One region of the Bradyrhizobium sp. SUTN9-2 genome, then DNA from elsewhere that is predicted to be linked to it. Evidence: predicted binding sites of a transcription regulator. Region 1 holds the regulator's gene; each other region holds the start of a gene.
What was found. The regulator LexA, encoded in region 1, represses DNA repair genes until DNA is damaged. The targets are predictions, from matches to a motif close to TGTTCNNNNTGTGTTCNG.
Positions count from the first base shown of each region.

Region 2: XF30_RS29770 (DUF3072 domain-containing protein) is a predicted target of LexA. The motif match lies at 2,026-2,043, and genes of this name have one in related genera.
Region 3: XF30_RS27660 (ImuA family protein) is a predicted target of LexA. The motif match lies at 1,879-1,896, and genes of this name have one in related genera.
Region 4: recA (recombinase RecA) is a predicted target of LexA. The motif match lies at 2,402-2,419, and genes of this name have one in related genera.

Region 1 covers NZ_LAXE01000001.1:4,273,910-4,278,117, forward strand. The annotation lists gene XF30_RS19870 (ComEC/Rec2 family competence protein) at 1-175, shown strand, start outside; gene XF30_RS19875 (GAF domain-containing protein) at 182-1,123, opposite strand; gene XF30_RS19880 (hypothetical protein) at 1,341-1,775, opposite strand; gene lexA (transcriptional repressor LexA) at 2,161-2,862, opposite strand; gene XF30_RS19890 (molybdopterin molybdotransferase MoeA) at 3,039-4,208, opposite strand, start outside.
Region 2 covers NZ_LAXE01000001.1:6,425,706-6,429,913, forward strand. The annotation lists gene XF30_RS29745 (HWE histidine kinase domain-containing protein) at 1-692, shown strand, start outside; gene XF30_RS29750 (hypothetical protein) at 689-910, opposite strand; gene XF30_RS29755 (hypothetical protein) at 1,051-1,308, shown strand; gene XF30_RS29760 (hypothetical protein) at 1,404-1,646, shown strand; gene XF30_RS29765 (hypothetical protein) at 1,743-1,964, opposite strand; gene XF30_RS29770 (DUF3072 domain-containing protein) at 2,080-2,274, shown strand; gene XF30_RS29775 (DUF6496 domain-containing protein) at 2,365-2,682, shown strand; gene XF30_RS29780 (hypothetical protein) at 2,689-3,051, opposite strand; gene XF30_RS29785 (Do family serine endopeptidase) at 3,321-4,208, opposite strand, start outside.
Region 3 covers NZ_LAXE01000001.1:5,964,735-5,968,942, reverse strand. The annotation lists gene XF30_RS27670 (UdgX family uracil-DNA binding protein) at 1-563, opposite strand, end outside; gene XF30_RS27665 (putative DNA modification/repair radical SAM protein) at 563-1,798, opposite strand; gene XF30_RS27660 (ImuA family protein) at 1,961-2,749, shown strand; gene XF30_RS27655 (Y-family DNA polymerase) at 2,646-4,208, shown strand, end outside.
Region 4 covers NZ_LAXE01000001.1:3,353,367-3,357,574, reverse strand. The annotation lists gene XF30_RS15375 (hypothetical protein) at 128-1,123, opposite strand; gene recA (recombinase RecA) at 1,223-2,311, opposite strand; gene XF30_RS15365 (hypothetical protein) at 2,628-2,828, shown strand; gene XF30_RS15360 (hypothetical protein) at 2,984-3,154, shown strand; gene XF30_RS15355 (DUF2798 domain-containing protein) at 3,730-3,981, opposite strand.

The DNA of each region.
Region 1 (4,208 bases):
GAGACGCGGCGAGGGCTTTTCGGTGCAGGCGGTGAGGACGAGGGGAGCAAGCCGTCCCTGGCTGCCGGCCGGCGCCGGCGAGGGAGATTTCGACGGCAGCCTCGTGCCGAAGGCGGCCGTGCCCCGCAACCGGGACGCAACGCCATCGGAGGCCGACTTGCAGGCCGACGATTGACGCGGATCACAAATACCAGGCCAGCACGGCGTCAAGCCTTCCGTTGCCGATAACCGGCAGGGCCACCATTCGGCTCAGCCCGGCTGCGCAGGCTTCGGAGCCGGCGATCGAGCCGTCAGAGGTGAGATCGTCGTTGAGCGCGGGCATGCCGGCGGCCCAGGCGCCGCCGATGCTGCCTTCGCCCCTGGCGATGGACTGCGCCGCATAGCGTGCGGCGAGGTCGGTCTGCGCGCTGCAATCGCCGGCGCGAAAGACCAGCGCCGAACGGTCCTCGTTCGGGACCCAGATCTCGAAGCGTCGTGCAATCGGCGTTGCCTGCGCGGAGAGGAATGTCAGAACCCAGGTCTGGTCGGTACCGGTTCGGTAGGGCACGCCGACGCCGAGATTGATCCCGACCTTGGCGGCGTCCTCCCAGCGCAGGAAACTCTTGGCGTCGTGCAAGTCCTTGATGATCAGCGGCAGGCCCGCCTTCCAGGTGCGTCCGGGCAGGCCGAAGCCGCGTGGAAATCTGGTGTGGCGGGAGTTGAATTCGAACATGTCCGCGGTGCCGTAATAGCCATCGACGAGCCCCATCTCATGCGAGAGATCAGGATCGTTGTGCCAGAGTTCGATCGCGCCGACGTGCGCCTCGTCGTCGCCACAGAACAGCACCAGCACGGCTTGCAGGAATTCGCCCGCGAACACCGGCACCGCCACGCCGCAGGTGAGGCCGGCCGCAGCGGCCTGATCGGTCCGCTTGAAATAGGAGTTGGCGAATTTCGTGAGGATGACGGGGTGGCCACAGGTCCAGGCCTTGCCGGGAAGTCCCTCGTCATATCCGAAGTGCAGCTCTTCGCTGACGGCTTTGAACGCGGACAGCCCATCGTCGTAGAGGCCGCCGCCGAATTCCAGCCGCATGCGCGTCCGGTCGGGTACCCAAAGTTCAACGACGCGAATGAAGGTCTTCATCGAGCGTGTCCGCCGCCTCAAACCACGACAGCATCGGTCATTTGGCTGCGGAGCGGACGTTCAAAATGCGGGCAGCACGGCCCAAACTTCGTGCGACGACGAGGCGCGGCGGTGGGCTCGCCGATCGAATGTCCTGAAACACAAACTTACCGGGCTCGCCGGCCTCGGCCGGCGACGGCAATTTCAATCCCGGGCTCGGCCTGTCGGCCGAAGGGCGTCAGCCGATCGGCAGGCGCGTGATCGTGGGCCGCGTGTCGGCGACGATCTGCGGCTTGTGCTCGCGCTCGGGGGCTGGCTGCGTCACCGGCAATTGCAGCACGGTCGCGCGCTGGCCTTCGACGAGCTGCGTCACCAGCACGTATTTGCCGTCGGGGAATTCGATCGCGTCATGATGGCGATCGGGAATGTGCGGGTCGATCTTGCCGAACTTGCCGACGCGAGAGTTCACGGTGCGCGTCCAGATCCAGCGGTTGTCGTAGCGGACGTTGTCGGCGAAAGCGAGCTCCGTCCCCGGCAGCAGACAGACCGCGACGGAGGGATCGGCTTCGGAAGCGAAACCGCGCGTCGAGGTGCCGCGGAAGGTTGTCGTGACGATCGTCTCGCCGACTTCGGCGGGGCGCGTCGCGACGGCATGCAGGCTGTAGTCACACATCGGGTGCTCCTCATGCTGGGATAGCGACCCGCGTCTCTTTCGAGGCGCAGGCCTCTATCAGAGTGGAAGCATACAACGCTCTGCTCGGTTATGGGCAAATCTGCGGCTCGCGTCCGCAGCGCGCGATCACATTATCTTTCCCGGATTCGATAGGAACAAACCTCGCGTCCTTGCATTCGGCCGGAGCTATCAGCACTGCCGGCACAACTCTACCGGCGAAGCAGAAATGGCTGCGCGCCTGCGCGGGGGAATGTCGCGCGGGAAGATGGACCGGACAGCCGGCGCAGAACCAGAGAAACCGTCCAGCCGGAGCGGACAAGTATCCGCTCCGATCCTGGATCGCCGATGCCGATCGAAACGCGCGCGGCGCTTGATGTTTCCCGTATCAGTACTTCCGGTAAAGCCCGATCAGCTTGCCCTGGATCTTCACGCGGTTCGGCGGAAGAATGCGGACCTCGTAGGCGGCATTGGCGGGCTCGAGCGCGATCGAGGCGCCGCGGCGGCGGAAGCGCTTGAGCGTGGCCTCCTCGTCGTCGATCAATGCCACCACGATGTCGCCGGTATTTGCGGTCTCGTTGCGCTGGATCAGCGCCATGTCGCCGTCGAGGATGCCGGCCTCGACCATCGAATCGCCGCGCACTTCGAGCGCGTAGTGTTCGCCCGAGCCGAGCATGTCCGGCGGTACGCTGATGGTGTGGCTGCGGGTCTGCAGCGCCTCGATCGGCGTGCCTGCTGCGATGCGGCCCATCACGGGCACCGCGACCGGGCGCTCGCCCTCGTCGGCGGGCGGGCTGGAGCTCGCGCGCACCTTGCCGAGGTTGCCCTCGATCACGCTCGGGGTGAAGCCGCGGCGATTGCCGGCGGCGGCCTGCAGCTCGGGCAGCTTGATCACCTCGATGGCACGGGCGCGGTTGGGCAGGCGGCGAATGAAGCCGCGCTCCTCGAGCGCAGTGATCAGGCGATGAATGCCTGACTTCGAGCGCAGGTCGAGCGCATCCTTCATCTCGTCGAAGGACGGCGGCACGCCGCTTTCCTTCAGACGTTCGCTGATGAACCGCAGAAGCTCGTATTGTTTGCGCGTCAACATCTCGACCAAAGTCCCCCGGTTGATGTCGTTCGATTCCGACACGATGAAGCCGGCACTAAGCCGCTACATCCTCGAAACAAATCATGAACGGACACTATATGTTCGATATGTGTTCCGCAACTGCTTAATTTATGGTGAACGCGGCCAAGCTCGCGGAATGCGTGTGGCTGGGCGGCTCAGACGGGCAGCCGGAGCACCTCGCAAGGCGTGCCGGCCTCGGCCTTCGGCGCGAACGGTGCGCGCAACAGAAGTACCTGTGCCGCAGCGAGATTCGCAAGAAGGGAGGAGTCCTGATGGCTGACCGGAAGGGCGACGCGCGTGCCGTCGTCGCGCTCCTCCAGCCGCGCACGCAGATAGTCCTCGCGCTGGTCGTTGGCGGCGAGATCGCGGCCCAGCACGGCGCGCTCGCGCCGATGATGAATCGCTGAACGGCCCGACAGGGCGCGAATCAAGGGGACCATGAACAGGAAGGCGCACACGTAGGACGACACGGGATTGCCGGGCAGGCCAATCACGCGCATCGCGCCTATCCGACCGTGCATCATCGGCTTGCCCGGCCGGATCGCGATCTTCCAGAACGCCATCGCGATGCCTTCGCCCTTGAGCGCCTGCTGGACCAGGTCGTGGTCGCCCACCGAGGCACCGCCGGTCGTGATCAGGATGTCGGCGCCGCTCTCGCGCGCGCGGCGGATGCCGGCGGACGTCGCCTCCAGCGTATCGGCGGCAATTCCGAGGTCGATGGTCTCGGCGCCCTCGCTGCGGGCGAGCGCATGCAGGGCATAGCCGTTGGAATAGACGATCTGGCCGCGACCAGGCGTGGTGCCCGGCATCACGAGCTCGTCGCCGGTGGCGAGAACGGCAACCCTCGGGCGGCGGATGATGGCGAGATGCGGATGATTCATTCCGGCGGCGAGGGCGAGATCGCGCTCGGTGAGGCGGATTCCCTTGCGCAGCAGCACGTCGCCTTCGCGGAAGTCGACGCCTGCAGGGCGGATGTGCCGGCCGAAAATGGCGGCTTCCTTGATCGTGACATGTTTGCCGTCGGCAGCCGTGTCCTCCTGGATCACGACGGCATCGGCGCCGTCGGGAACGACGCCGCCGGTGAAGATCCGCACGGCTTCGCCGGGGCCGACGCTTCCCGCGAACGGCCGGCCCGCCGCGACCTCGCCGACGACGGTCAACCTCGAATCGTATGCCGCGTCGGCCGTGCGCACGGCATAGCCGTCCATCGCCGACATCGCCTCCGGCGGCTGCGTGCGCCGCGCCGCGACATCGCGGGCGAGCACACGATGGTAGGCCTCGTCGAGGCAAACCATCTGTTCAGCCAGCGGCTCGACGCCGGCCAA
Region 2 (4,208 bases), 2.2 Mb from region 1:
TGGTGCGCGTCAGCGGCGTGACCGTCGACATCACCGAGCGCAAGCGCGCCGAGGAGCGGCAGAACCTCCTGGCGCGGGAAGTCGATCATCGCGCGAAGAACGCGCTGGCGCTGGCGCAGTCGATCGTGCGCCTCACCCGGGCCGACGAGGTCAAGGCCTATGTCAACGCCGTCGAGGGGCGCATCAATGCGCTGGCGCGCGTGCACACCATCCTGTCGCTGTCGAGCTGGCAAGGCGCCGAGCTCTCCAGGCTGATCGACGAGGAGCTTGCGCCCTACTCGCTGGGCGACCAGATCAAATTGGCAGGGCCCGAAGTTCAGTTGCTGCCGGCGACGGCCCAGACGCTGGCGCTCGCACTGCACGAGCTCTTCACCAACTCGGCAAAGTACGGCGCGCTATCCACGCGAGCGGGGCGGCTCGCGATCGATTGGCAGGTCGACGAGGAGCTGCTCACGCTGAGCTGGGAGGAATCCGGCGGTCCCCTGGTCAAGACCCCGAAATCGCGCGGCTTCGGCACGCGAAGCCTGCTTGCGAGCATCGAGTCCCAGCTTGGCGGACAGGCGCAGTTCGATTGGCGCGCCGAGGGCCTGCTGTGCCGTCTTGAGGTGCCGTTGACACGCAAGACCGCGGCGGCTGCACCAAGCAAGTTCGACACCGCCGGCGCTGCCGAATTGCAACGCGCATCCGGTTAACCTGACGCTGCGCTGCTCATGCGCTGCGCCGTGCGTGGTTCGCGCGCGACGCGCCCTTCGAGCCAAGCTTCCGTTCGGGCGAGATCGCGCAGCGCCCTCGCGTAGCGGCGGGCCGCGCTCCGCTCCGCGCCAAGCGGAAGCTTGCGCGCCTTGCGCAGGATGTCCGCGGCCGCGTTGCGATAGGCCAGCGAGCGGTAAAGAAAGACGACCTTACCCATATCGATGTTCCCGTTTTGCTGGCGCCCATCTTGGCAAGCCCGGCATGAACGCCGGATGAAACGGGCGGTAACAATTCCTTCAGCGGAACGGAACCCGGCGATCACATGCGCGTTGGCGTGGCAGTTCGGGATGCCGTCCCATGCGCACCAAGAAGTCGTCTGAGCTGATCTCTGCCAGCGGCCTTATCAAGCTGATGACGCATGCAATGATGGGCGCAGCGCTCGGCCTCATTTTCAGCCTCACGCTCGTCCTGTCCAATCCAGCCGTCGCCAACCTGCTGAACAATGGCGGAAGCCAGGCCGCGATGGTCTTCGCCCTCACCTTGGTGACGACCTTCGCGATCGGCGCGACGCTCACCGGCGCCGTGTTCATCCTGGCCGAGGACAAGCAAACTTGAAGCGTGGGTGACGCACGGAAGATACTTCGCCGGGAACTCCCTGCCGCGACGCGCGGTTTGTGCCTGCGTCAATTTAACTCAGGGAGTTTCCCCGCATGAAGACGACCAAGCTCGCTCTCGCCGTAATATTGGCAACCGGCCTTGCCGCCGCGCCGTTTGCCGCCCAGGCCAAATCGCACAAGACTAAGCATGGATCCTCGATGTCGTCGGCACAGACCACCGGCGCCAACACCAAGTCCTCCAAGGGCGCTGATCCGTCCGGCCAAGGCGGCGCCGGTCCCGGCTCTGATCAGGGCGGCACCATGACCAACAAGGGCGGCATGACCGACACCAAATAGGCGCTCCCTGGAATCATGAAGGGCTCCGCATTGCGGAGCCCTTTGTCTTCTATCTTTGGTTCGGCACTCGGCCTTCAGTATCCGGCGCCAAGGATCTCAGCGGCGCTCGGCTGCGCGCGCGGAGTTGCCGCCTGTCTTCACGGCACGAAGCCGCACCCGGTCGCGGACGTTCGGCAGTACGTCGCTGCCGCCGGCAGCCTTCCATTCGGCGATCAAGAGATTGATCTTCCGGCGCAAGTCCATCTGCGCCAGGGCTCTTTCCGTGCAGTCGTGATCGCGCTCGACGAGGTCGCGCACCGACGCCTCGACGTCGGCCATCTCGAGCCTCAAGACTCTGATTTTACGTCGAATTTCATTAATTCTGTTGTCCATGCCTTGTTAGAACAAAATAAGAACATATAGTCAAGTCACGATTTCAGGACGGAGACGCCAGATGCAGGTTCAAGGTAAATACGACGCCAGATTTTTCCTGGGCGAGCAGATGACGCGGGCGCAGGGTCTCAAGCTGAAGCGGCTCAGCGAAGAGGCCTACCAGCCCGGCCAATATGCGCGGGATCTGTCCTTCAGCGAGGCCGCCCGGCGCATCCAGGTGCTGGAAGCGGAGATCGAGCTGGCAAACTCCTTCTAGAGCATCGCATCGCGCTTTAGGCATGCGCCGTTCCACGCTCCCGGAACCATGGCTGTGCAGAATGGTTCTCCCCGCCGAGGGAGAATATGCATGGCACGCAAGGCAAAAAAGCGCCGCTACTCACGCAGCTCGGGAAGCGATGTCGCCACCGAGATGCGGCGTTACAAGAAGGGCACCGCGAAGAGCGGCCGTGGCGGGCGCGGCGGCCGCGTCAAGAACCGCAAGCAGGCCATCGCGATCGGACTGTCGAAGGCACGCAAGAAGGGCAAGAAGGTCCCGAAGAAGGCTTCGAAGCGCAAGAGCGCCAAGAAGACGTCCAAGAAAGCATCCAAGAAAACGTCCGGGACGTCGTCCAAGAAATCGTCGAACAAGAAATCATCGAAGCGCAAATCCAAGCGGTCGCGCTGACCCGCCTCAGATCATGCTCCCCGGCATGAAGCAGCGGATCGAAATCCCGAACGCAGTCTTGACCGGCCACACCATCGTGCGGCCGGCCCGGTTGGGCTCGGTGATGACGGCCTCATCCGGCACATCGATCCACTGTCCGTCGATGCGGACACGGTAGCGCCCGTTGTGCGACTCCCAGTCGAGATCGGCAAGGGCGAAACCGTCCGCGTCCGAGCAGCACGGACCGAGATGGCTGCGCAAACTGTCGAACCATGGCTTCAGAGGAGAATTCGCGTAGCGGCCGTCGTCGCGCCCGAGCGCGTTTCCCCCCGAGAGCACCAATGGCGCCACGAGCAGCGCACTCCTGAGCGAGAGCTTCAATCGATCCATGTCGGCACCGATCACTTGTGAACCACCGGCGAGTTCCACAAAGCGCCGGGAGGCTCGAAGTTCCACGCTTGCAACCCCTCTCAGCGGCGACGTTGGCGCAGAGCACCGAGGCGCCCTGCGAGTGTGATCAGCGAACACGGCTTTTTCGGACGCACCAGGTCATCATCCCTGCCGTTAACGAGAATGTGACCGGCCTGGTGCGGACGTGACGTGTGTGCAAAAGGCGGCCCGAAGGCGGCCTTCCTGGATTGGTAAGGGTCGAGTTGACGTTATGCGAGTGGCACCGCAACGAAGCGGGTGGCCTCCGCGCTTCTGACCTGAAGCAGCACGCTGCGCTTGCCCGAGGTTTTGGCCTGCGCCAGCTCGGAGCGCACCTCGCCGACATTGCTGACAGCCTTGCCGCCGACATTGAGGATGACGTCGCCGGTCCGGATGCCGCGTTGCGCGGCCGGGCCTTGCGGATCAACCTCGGTGACGACGACGCCGTTCTGGCCTGCGCCCTGGACGTCACCGGCGGGCGCCAGGCTGAGGCCGAGGCGCGGCGTGCCGGCACCCGGCTGTCCGCTGCCCTCGTCGGCATTGCCACTGCCATTGCCCTTGGCCTGCCGCTCGTTCGGCAACTCGCCGAGCGCCAGCGTCACCGTCTTGCTGTCGCCCTTGCGGAAGACATCGAGCTTCACGGACGTGCCCGGCGTCAAGCCGGCGATGGTGCGGGCGAGGTCGCGGGAGTCCTTGATCGTGGTGCCGTTGACGGCGGTGATGACATCGCCCGCCTGGATGCCGGCCTTCGCCGCCGGGCTGCCATCCTGCGGATTGTCGACGATCGCGCCGCGCGCCTCCTTGAGCCCGAGGCTGTCGGCGATATCCGATGTCACCGGCTGCACCTGCACGCCGAGCCAGCCCCGGGTGACCGCGCCCTTGTCCTTCAATTGCGCGACGACGAGCTTGGCGGTCGAGGCCGGGATATCGAAGCCGATTCCGACCGAGCCGCCCGAGGGCGAGAAGATCGCAGTGTTCACGCCGATCACGTTGCCGTTCATGTCGAAGGCCGGGCCGCCGGAATTACCCTTGTTGATCGGCGCGTCGATCTGGATGAAGTCGTCATAGGGACCGTTGCCGATGTCGCGGCCGCTGGCCGAGACGATGCCGGCGGTCAC
Region 3 (4,208 bases), 1.7 Mb from region 1:
GGCGTGAACGAGAGCGCATGGCCGTCCCAATGCGCGCAGAGGTCCGGCGTCAGGATCGACCAGGGCATGTCGGCAAAGCGCTTGGCGAAGAACGGCGCGGCGAGCTCGACGACGTGATGCTCCGGCTCGAACCAGGCGACGTAGTGCGCCTGGCGTTCCCGGCCGATCTCGCGGAAGCGCACGAAGGCATGCATCTTGTGCTCGTCGCGATAGACCGCTTTCGCCATGGCCGTGACAAGCGCGACATCGGGGTCGGTCGCGACCTCAATGAGATCGTGATTGTCCTTCAGCCGGAACAGCAGGCGATACAGGATCGCAAAGCGCTCGCTGTCGCGATGCAGGATCGCCGCCTTGGCAAGCTCGACGAATTTTGCCGAGACGGTGAACGTGCCGTCGTTCACCTCGAGGATCGGAGACGGCGAGGACGGTGCGAACAGCTCGGCTTCGTGGCCCTGCACGGTCCAGGTGACCGCGCCGGGCGGCACGTGATGGAGCACGAGGCTGCGCGCGGCTTTGCGCCAGCCGTCGAAATCGGTTTCGGTGTCGAGCATGATGTACTGCATCAGAAGCCAAATCCCAGTTGCGTTGCTTTCGGCTTGAACCGTTCGATCAACCCGGCGGCATCGAGACGATGCGGTGAGGGGCGGTGATCGCTGAGGACGATGAACGGCAGCGCCTTGTTGCGGGGCACATGCAGCCGCGCGAGATCGGCGAGGCGGATCGTGGTGGTGCGCCGCGTTGCGAGGATGCGTTCGACCGTCCTGGTGCCGAAGCCCGGAACGCGCAGCAGCTCCTCGCGGCTGGCGCGGTTGACGTCGAGCGGGAAGCGGTCGCGGTGGCGCAGCGCCCAGGCCAGCTTGGGATCGATGTCGAGCGGCAGCATCGCGCTGTCGTCGACGATCTCGCCGACATCGAAGCCGTAGAACCGCATCAGCCAGTCGGCCTGGTAGAGCCGGTGCTCGCGCAGCAGCGGCGGCGCGCGCAGGGGTAGCGCGCGGCTGGCATCGGGGATCGGGCTGAAGGCGGAGTAATAGACGCGCCGCAGCCGGTAGGCGCCGTAGAGATTGGCGCTGGTGTGGAGAATGGTGTGATCGGAGGCGCTATCTGCGCCGACGATCATCTGCGTACTTTGTCCGGCGGGCGCGAAGCGCTGCGGTTTGGCCTTCGTCTTGGCGCTGCGGCTCTCCTCGGCCTCGTCCAGCTTCAGCCGCAGCCTGCCCATGGTGCGGCGGATCGCCCGCACGTCCTTCTCCGGCGCGAATTGCTGCAGGCTCGTCTCCTCAGGCATCTCGATGTTGATCGAAAGGCGGTCGGCATATTTGCCGGCCTCGGCGATCAGCGCGTCGTCGGCCTCGGGAATGGTCTTCAGATGGATGTAGCCGCGGAAATGATGCTCCTCGCGCAGTTTTCGCGCGACGCTCACCACTTGCTCCATCGTGTAATCAGGGCTGCGGATGATGCCGGAGGAGAGAAACAGGCCCTCGATGTAATTGCGCCGGTAGAAGTCGAGCGTGAGCCTGACCAATTCGTCGATGGTGAAGCGGGCGCGTGGGACATTCGAGGAGGCGCGGTTGACGCAATAAAGGCAATCGTAATTGCAGGCGTTGGTCAGCAGCACCTTGAGCAGGGAGATGCAGCGTCCGTCCGGCGCGTAGGAATGGCAGATGCCCATGCTTGGGGCGGTCGAGCCCATGCCCTTGCCGTCGCTGGAATCCCGCTTCTCGGTACCGCTGGAGGCGCAGGATGCGTCGTATTTGGCGGCATCCGCCAGAATCTCCAGCTTGCGTTGTACGTCCATGTTTGAATCTCTTTGATTCCGCTCATGAATCTTTGGATGCGCCAATTCGATTGACTCTGCCGGCGCCGTTAGCTTTATATTAGAACATATCATGAACAAATGAGCCAGCCGCTGGTTCTCTTTTTGAGAGCCATCGGCAATCACCTCTGAGGAGCGGCGAGCATGAGCGGCGCACGTATGAGCGCGCTTGCGACCTTGCGTAGCCAGATCGAGCGCATCGAGACGGCGGAGGTCGTGCATCCGCGCGATCGCATCGCGCTCGGCCATGGCGCGGCCGACGCCGCGCTGAAGGGCGGGCTCGCGCGCGCGGCGATCCACGAGGTGTTTTGCGAAGGGCGTCAGGGCGCGGCCGCGACGGGGTTCGTCATGGGCCTTGCGGGACGCGTGAGCGCGCGCCGGCCGCTATTGTGGGTGCGGCAGGATTTTTCGGAGCTCGAAACCGGCGCGCTGTCGATGAGCGGGTTATCCGAGCTCGGCCTCGATCCGCGTCGTGTGGTGATGGTGCGCGCCGCCGATGTCGAGAGCGCGCTACGCACCTCGGCCGATGCGCTTGCCTGCGATGCGCTCGGCGCCGTCGTGCTCGAGCTCTGGGGCGAGACCAGGCAGTTCGATCTGGTGGCGAGCCGCAAGCTGACGCTGGCCGCGCAAGGCTCCGGTGTCACCGGCCTCTTGCTGCGGATGGCCGCGCAGCCGCTGCCTTCGACCGCGGAGACACGATGGATGCTGCGTGCGGCGCATTCGCCGCCGGACTCGGTGTGGAGTGCCTGGGGCGCGCCGGTGTTCGATGCCGAGCTCTTGCGCAATCGTCATGGCCCCTGCGGCCGGTGGATCATGGAATGGAATTGTGATGAGTGCCAGTTCAGTGAACCGTCGACGTATCCTCAGCCTGTGGCTGCCGCGCCTGCCCATCGACAGGATCCAGCGGTTCCTTGGCAGCGCCGGGCTGGGTAAAACCAACCATGAGCCGAGCATTGTCGTCATCAAGGACAACAATGCGCTGGTGATCCATGCGCTGGACGAGGCCGCCGAGCGCCTCGGCCTGTATATCGGCCAACCGCTGGCCAATGCGAGGGCGATGTGCCCGGACTTGCGTGTGTTCGACGCCGATACCGTGGCCGATGCGAAGACGCTCAGCGATATCACCGATTGGTGTGACCGCTTCACGCCGTTGGTGGCGCTCGATCCACCGCACGGGCTGTTCCTGGACATCACCGGTTGCGCGCATCTGTTCGGCGGCGAGGCCGCGCTGCTCAAGACGCTGGTCCGTGCGCTCGGCCGGCAAGGCTTTGCCGTCAGCGCGGCGATCGCGGGCACCTCGATCTGCGCCCGCACGCTGACGCGGCAGGTATCCGGCACCATCGTGGCCGATGGCGGCGAGGCGGAGGCGATCAGGTCGTTTCCAGTCTCCGCGCTCGGTGCGGGTGAAGCCATCACCACCGGCCTGCGCCGTGCCGGGCTGAAGACCATCGGCGACGTCGCCTCGCGCAGCGCCTCCGAGATCACGGCGCGGTTCGGCGCGCGCTTCTCCACGCTGCTCGCCCATGCGCTGGGGCAGGGTGATGCGCCGATCAGCCCGCGCAAACCGCTGCCCGATTACATCGTGGAAAAACGCTTTGCCGAGCCGATCGCGACCGACACCATGATCGCGATGACGCTGTCGCGGCTCGCCGACACGTTGATCGCGTCCATGGAGAAGCAGGGCAAAGGCGCGCGGCGGCTTGAAGCGGCGTTCTTCCGCACCGATGGTGTGGTGCGTACGATTACGGTCGAGACCGGGCGTCCGGTGACGCGAAGCGCCGTGGTCGACCGCTTGTTCCGCGAGCGGCTCGATGCACTCGCTGATCCCCTCGATCCCGGTTTCGGCTTCGACATGGTGCGATTGTCGGCGAGCCGCACCGAGATCGTGGTGCAGGAGCAGCGCGATCTCGATGCCCATGTCCACGACAATGACGAACTCGCGGCGCTGATCGACCGCATCGCCGCGCGGATCGGCGGCAGGCGTGTCGTCGTGCACCTGCCGCAGGATACCCACATCCCCGAAAGCGCGGTGCTGGCCGCATCGGCGCAGCATCATCTCGCTGCTGCCATGCAGGCCGAATGGCCGGCGCGCGTCGCGAGCGAGCCGCCGCTGCGTCCCTTGCGGCTGTTCGACAAGCCGGAGCCGATCAAGGTGCCGTTCGCGACCGTGCCAGACGGTCCGCCGCATCAATTCACCTGGCGGCGCGCGCTGCATGCGGTGGTGCGGGTAGAGGGGCCCGAGCGCATCGCGATGGAATGGTGGCGGCAGGACGGCAAGCAGCTGACGCGGGATTATTTCCGCATCGAGGATGCCGAAGGCCTGCGCTTCTGGATCTTTCGCGACGGTCTCTATGAAGGCGAGGTGTTCGACGGTGACGGCCAGCCTGCGTCT
Region 4 (4,208 bases), 920 kb from region 1:
TTTGTAGGGTGAGTTAGCCTCGCGGCTGCGCGAAGCGCAGTCCGCGAGACGTAACCCACCACTTCTGCGTCCGCTGAACCGAACGGTGGTGGATTACGCCTTCGGCCCTACGGCACTGCGTGCGCCGCTAGGGCGCAATCAACAACCGGCGCTCGCCATCCCACCGCCAAAGCCGTTCATTGGTGAGCAGCGTGCCGCCCCACCAACGTCGAATCGGATTGTGGCGACGGAAATCTTCGCGGCCTTCCAGAACCGCTTTGCCAAATTCAGTCAGCGACAACCGGCTCCGACGATAGGCGGCGTTGCGACCTCGCGCATCGTGCGGGGCGAGCGTCGCGAGTTTCGGATCGAGACCTGCGACCGCCGGCATCGGGCCCGACGCAAGCCCTTCGAGCAACGGACCCAGCTCCCACTGGTCGAACACGCGCGTTTCGAGCAGCCCGCCCGGCTGAAACAGTTCTTTTGTACGGTTGTGCCCCCTTGCAATCAGCTCGATAAGCCGCGCCTCCGTCGCGCCCAATCCGGTGATTGGTGACGGCAGTTCAGCTAGCAACGCTTCCAGAGCCGGCTTCAGGAAAGGTAGCCTGGGTAAATCCCTTGTCAGCAACCCGAAGCAAAGTTCAGGCGTCGGCGCCCGATACGCCTCCCAGGCCATGTTGGCTATCTCGAAGTCGCACTCTGCGATCTCCGATTCCCGCACCGTACGATCGCGAAGTTGCGGGCCGTCCGCTTCGCGCAGATCGAAATTGACTCGTCGCAGTCTAAGACAATGGGTGATCGATGGATGGGACCGCAAATAGTCCAGGATCCAGATCAGTTGCAATTGACTGTTAGGCTCAGGGTCGAACCACAGCTCGATGAACTCGACGCCATAGGTCTCGCAAAACCAAACCAGGCCAGTCTCCTTGTGCGCGAGACCGGTCTGAGGCAACCGGCCAACAAGATCGGACCACCGCACCTCCGGATCGCCCCTGTAATAGCCTCCCGTAAGATAGTCCTCGAGGTGGTGCGACGTAGGCAACGGCCCCCAAACGAACCGAAAGATCAACGGGACGACCATGTCAGCACGACCGGCATAGGTGAGACCAACGCCGGACGAACTAGTCAGAATCACACGCTTCATCGTCGACGCGCCCTCACGCAACACGAAACGGGCACCGAAGACGTCGGCAACTCAACGTCCTCAGTGCCCGCTCCTCGCGAAAAATTTTCGCGTTAGGTCTTACTCGTCCGCCGGCTCCTCGCCGTCGGCGTCGCGCTCCGGCGTGCCGGCCAGGATCTGCTCGGCGATCAGGCCGGAGTTCTGGCGGATCGCGGTCTCGATCTTGGCGGTGATGTCGGGGTTGCCTTTCAGGAACGCCTTGGCGTTCTCGCGGCCCTGGCCGAGGCGCTGGCTGTCATAGGAGAACCAGGCGCCGGACTTCTCGACGATGCCGGCCTTGACGCCGAGATCGAGGATCTCGCCCATCTTGGAGACGCCCTCGCCGTACATGATGTCGAACTCGACCTGCTTGAACGGCGGGGCCAGCTTGTTCTTGACCACCTTGACGCGCGTGGTGTTGCCGACCACCTCGTCGCGCTCCTTGATCGCGCCGATGCGGCGGATGTCGAGGCGGACGGAGGCGTAGAATTTCAGCGCATTGCCGCCGGTGGTGGTTTCCGGCGAGCCGTACATCACACCGATCTTCATGCGGATCTGGTTGATGAAGATCACCATCGTGTTGGATTTGTTGATGGAGGCCGTGAGCTTGCGCAGCGCCTGGCTCATCAACCGTGCTTGAAGTCCCGGCAGCGCATCGCCCATCTCGCCCTCGAGCTCGGCCTTCGGCACCAGCGCCGCCACCGAATCGACCACGAGAACATCGACCGCGCCCGAGCGCACCAGGGTGTCGCAGATCTCCAGCGCCTGCTCGCCGGTGTCGGGCTGCGAGATCAGGAGCTCGTCGATGTTGACGCCGAGCTTGCGGGCATAGACCGGATCGAGCGCGTGCTCGGCATCGATGAAGGCGCAGATGCCACCCTTCTTCTGCGCTTCCGCCACCGTATGCAGCGCCAGCGTGGTCTTGCCGGACGATTCCGGCCCGTAGATCTCGACGATGCGCCCCTTGGGCAGGCCGCCGATGCCGAGCGCGATATCGAGCCCGAGCGAGCCGGAGGACACCGCCTCGATGTCCATGGAGCGGTCGTTCTTGCCGAGCTTCATCACCGAGCCCTTGCCGAACTGCCGCTCGATCTGGGAGAGCGCGGCGGCCAGAGCTTTACTCTTGTCCATGGAGGATCCTTCGACGATACGCAGGGCAGTTGCGGACATTGGTCGTGCTCCTTATGGCGAGGATTCGCGTGAGGGACAAACGGTTGCGAGGCAGCTCGGCGATAAAAGCAATGTACCCCATTTGTTCTAGGTTCGCAATATGTTCTTTTGCCCGATTTTGACTGGACCAGGAGACAACGGAGCTGGTCGAACCGGCCATGCTGGATCGTCACGCCGTCCGCACTGCGTGCACAACTGAACAGACGCGGATCCATTTCTGGATCCTAATGCATCATCACCGCGCGGACCCTGGCCACTATCGGTGATGAGAACGCTGACCTCGCGCTCCCGCCTCCTCGCAAGGAAAGAGCGCGCCATGTTGAAGCGACGACGTTTCAAGCAGCAACTGACCCTTCAGGACCGGCTGTCGGCATGGGTGAAGCAGGTCCGCGAGCAGGCGTCCAAGCTACCTCCCGGGCCGGAGCGGGACGCGCTGCTCAAGAAGGCGCGCCAGGCCGACGTTGCCAATCATCTGAACGATTGGGTCAAATCGCCAGGGCTGCAGCCGCCGAAATAGCCGGGCCTGCGCCGGGTTCCTCGAAGCGAACATGACCGGGATCAACGACGCGCGACCGGGGCGCCGTCATGTTTCCGTAATCCTACGGCACCGAACCTTTCGCGGTCTCGGGCCTTCTGTGGGGATGGGACCGCAACTTTTGGGGATCTCTGGTCATGACGAACAACGACACGCACCACGACACGCTGAGGCGAAAGCCGCTGCTGGACGCCGCCCACGAGGAGATGGTGAAGTTCGAGCGCAAGGAAAACGAGTTCCGCAAGAAGGACCGCGAAGAGCGCGCCGCCGAGCTCCGTCTGCCGCTGAACGAGATCAAGGTTCATTAGGCACTGCCAGGACCGCCGTCCGGAGCGGGCCAGGCCCGCCCGCGATGCGGCACTCCGCTCTGTTCCTTGCCCGGAACCTCCGATCGGCATCGCCGGTCGGGGCGCCGCGACCGCGGATGCACCAGGTAGCTAAATACTACCAGCAACCCCTTGGCGAAGCGATGAAATCGCCAGGACCCCTACTGTGCATGGGGTTGTTTTGCCACTTTTGAGAGGCAAGGCGCGCCGGCGCCTTCGATAGGACGGCCCAGCACGTCAGTTCCGTCTGCAGCAGCGCCTGCTAGAGCACCGCCAGCAAAACCAGACCTATCACCAGCACGACGAAGCCAGCCGCCGTCGCGGCGGCGAATGACCGCTCTACGTTATCCATATGATGCCACCCCGTTTCCGGCGCGCCACGTTTCCCCCATGGCTGCGCCGAACGGATAAAATCTTGCCGACGGGTGTGTCCGCAGTGGTGCGGACGGATGTCGAAATTGGGACCGGTACGGGGCCAGTGTGCGGCCTTTCGATCGCGCACCTGCCGGCGGTCCGCCTGTCAGGCTGTCGTCAGCCAGCCGGCTAGGGTCGCCCGGCTACCGGCCAGCGCGGGGCTCCTGCTCCTCCTGCGTCAGGCGCAGCGAGAAGGCGCGGATCGCGGGCGCCGCCAGCAGCACGACCGGCAGCATCGCGGCCCATGCGATCAGCCATGACACCATCCAGTGCCGCACGAAGAGCATCGGGCTGCCGGCGGGAAAGCTGGCGATCCCCGCCGCGATCAGCGAGGTCAGCCCGGACTGGATGATGCCGAAGACGAAATGCGAGTAGCGGCGGGGAATGCCGAGCATGAGGCGCCCATGGTTGCTTGCCCGCGAGTCGGGCAAGCAAGGCACATGCCGTTAACCTAAAGCGGATCCGGCGCCGCAGGTTGGAACCGCGGCCTGCCGAACGCATCGCGTCCGGGCTCCAGGAACTTTGTTCATGGTCGGAGAACCACGGAGGCCGTGGGCGACATTTTGCTTTCTGCGGAATATTGCGACGACCAACATGTTTGCAGGCATGAGGGTGAATCGTG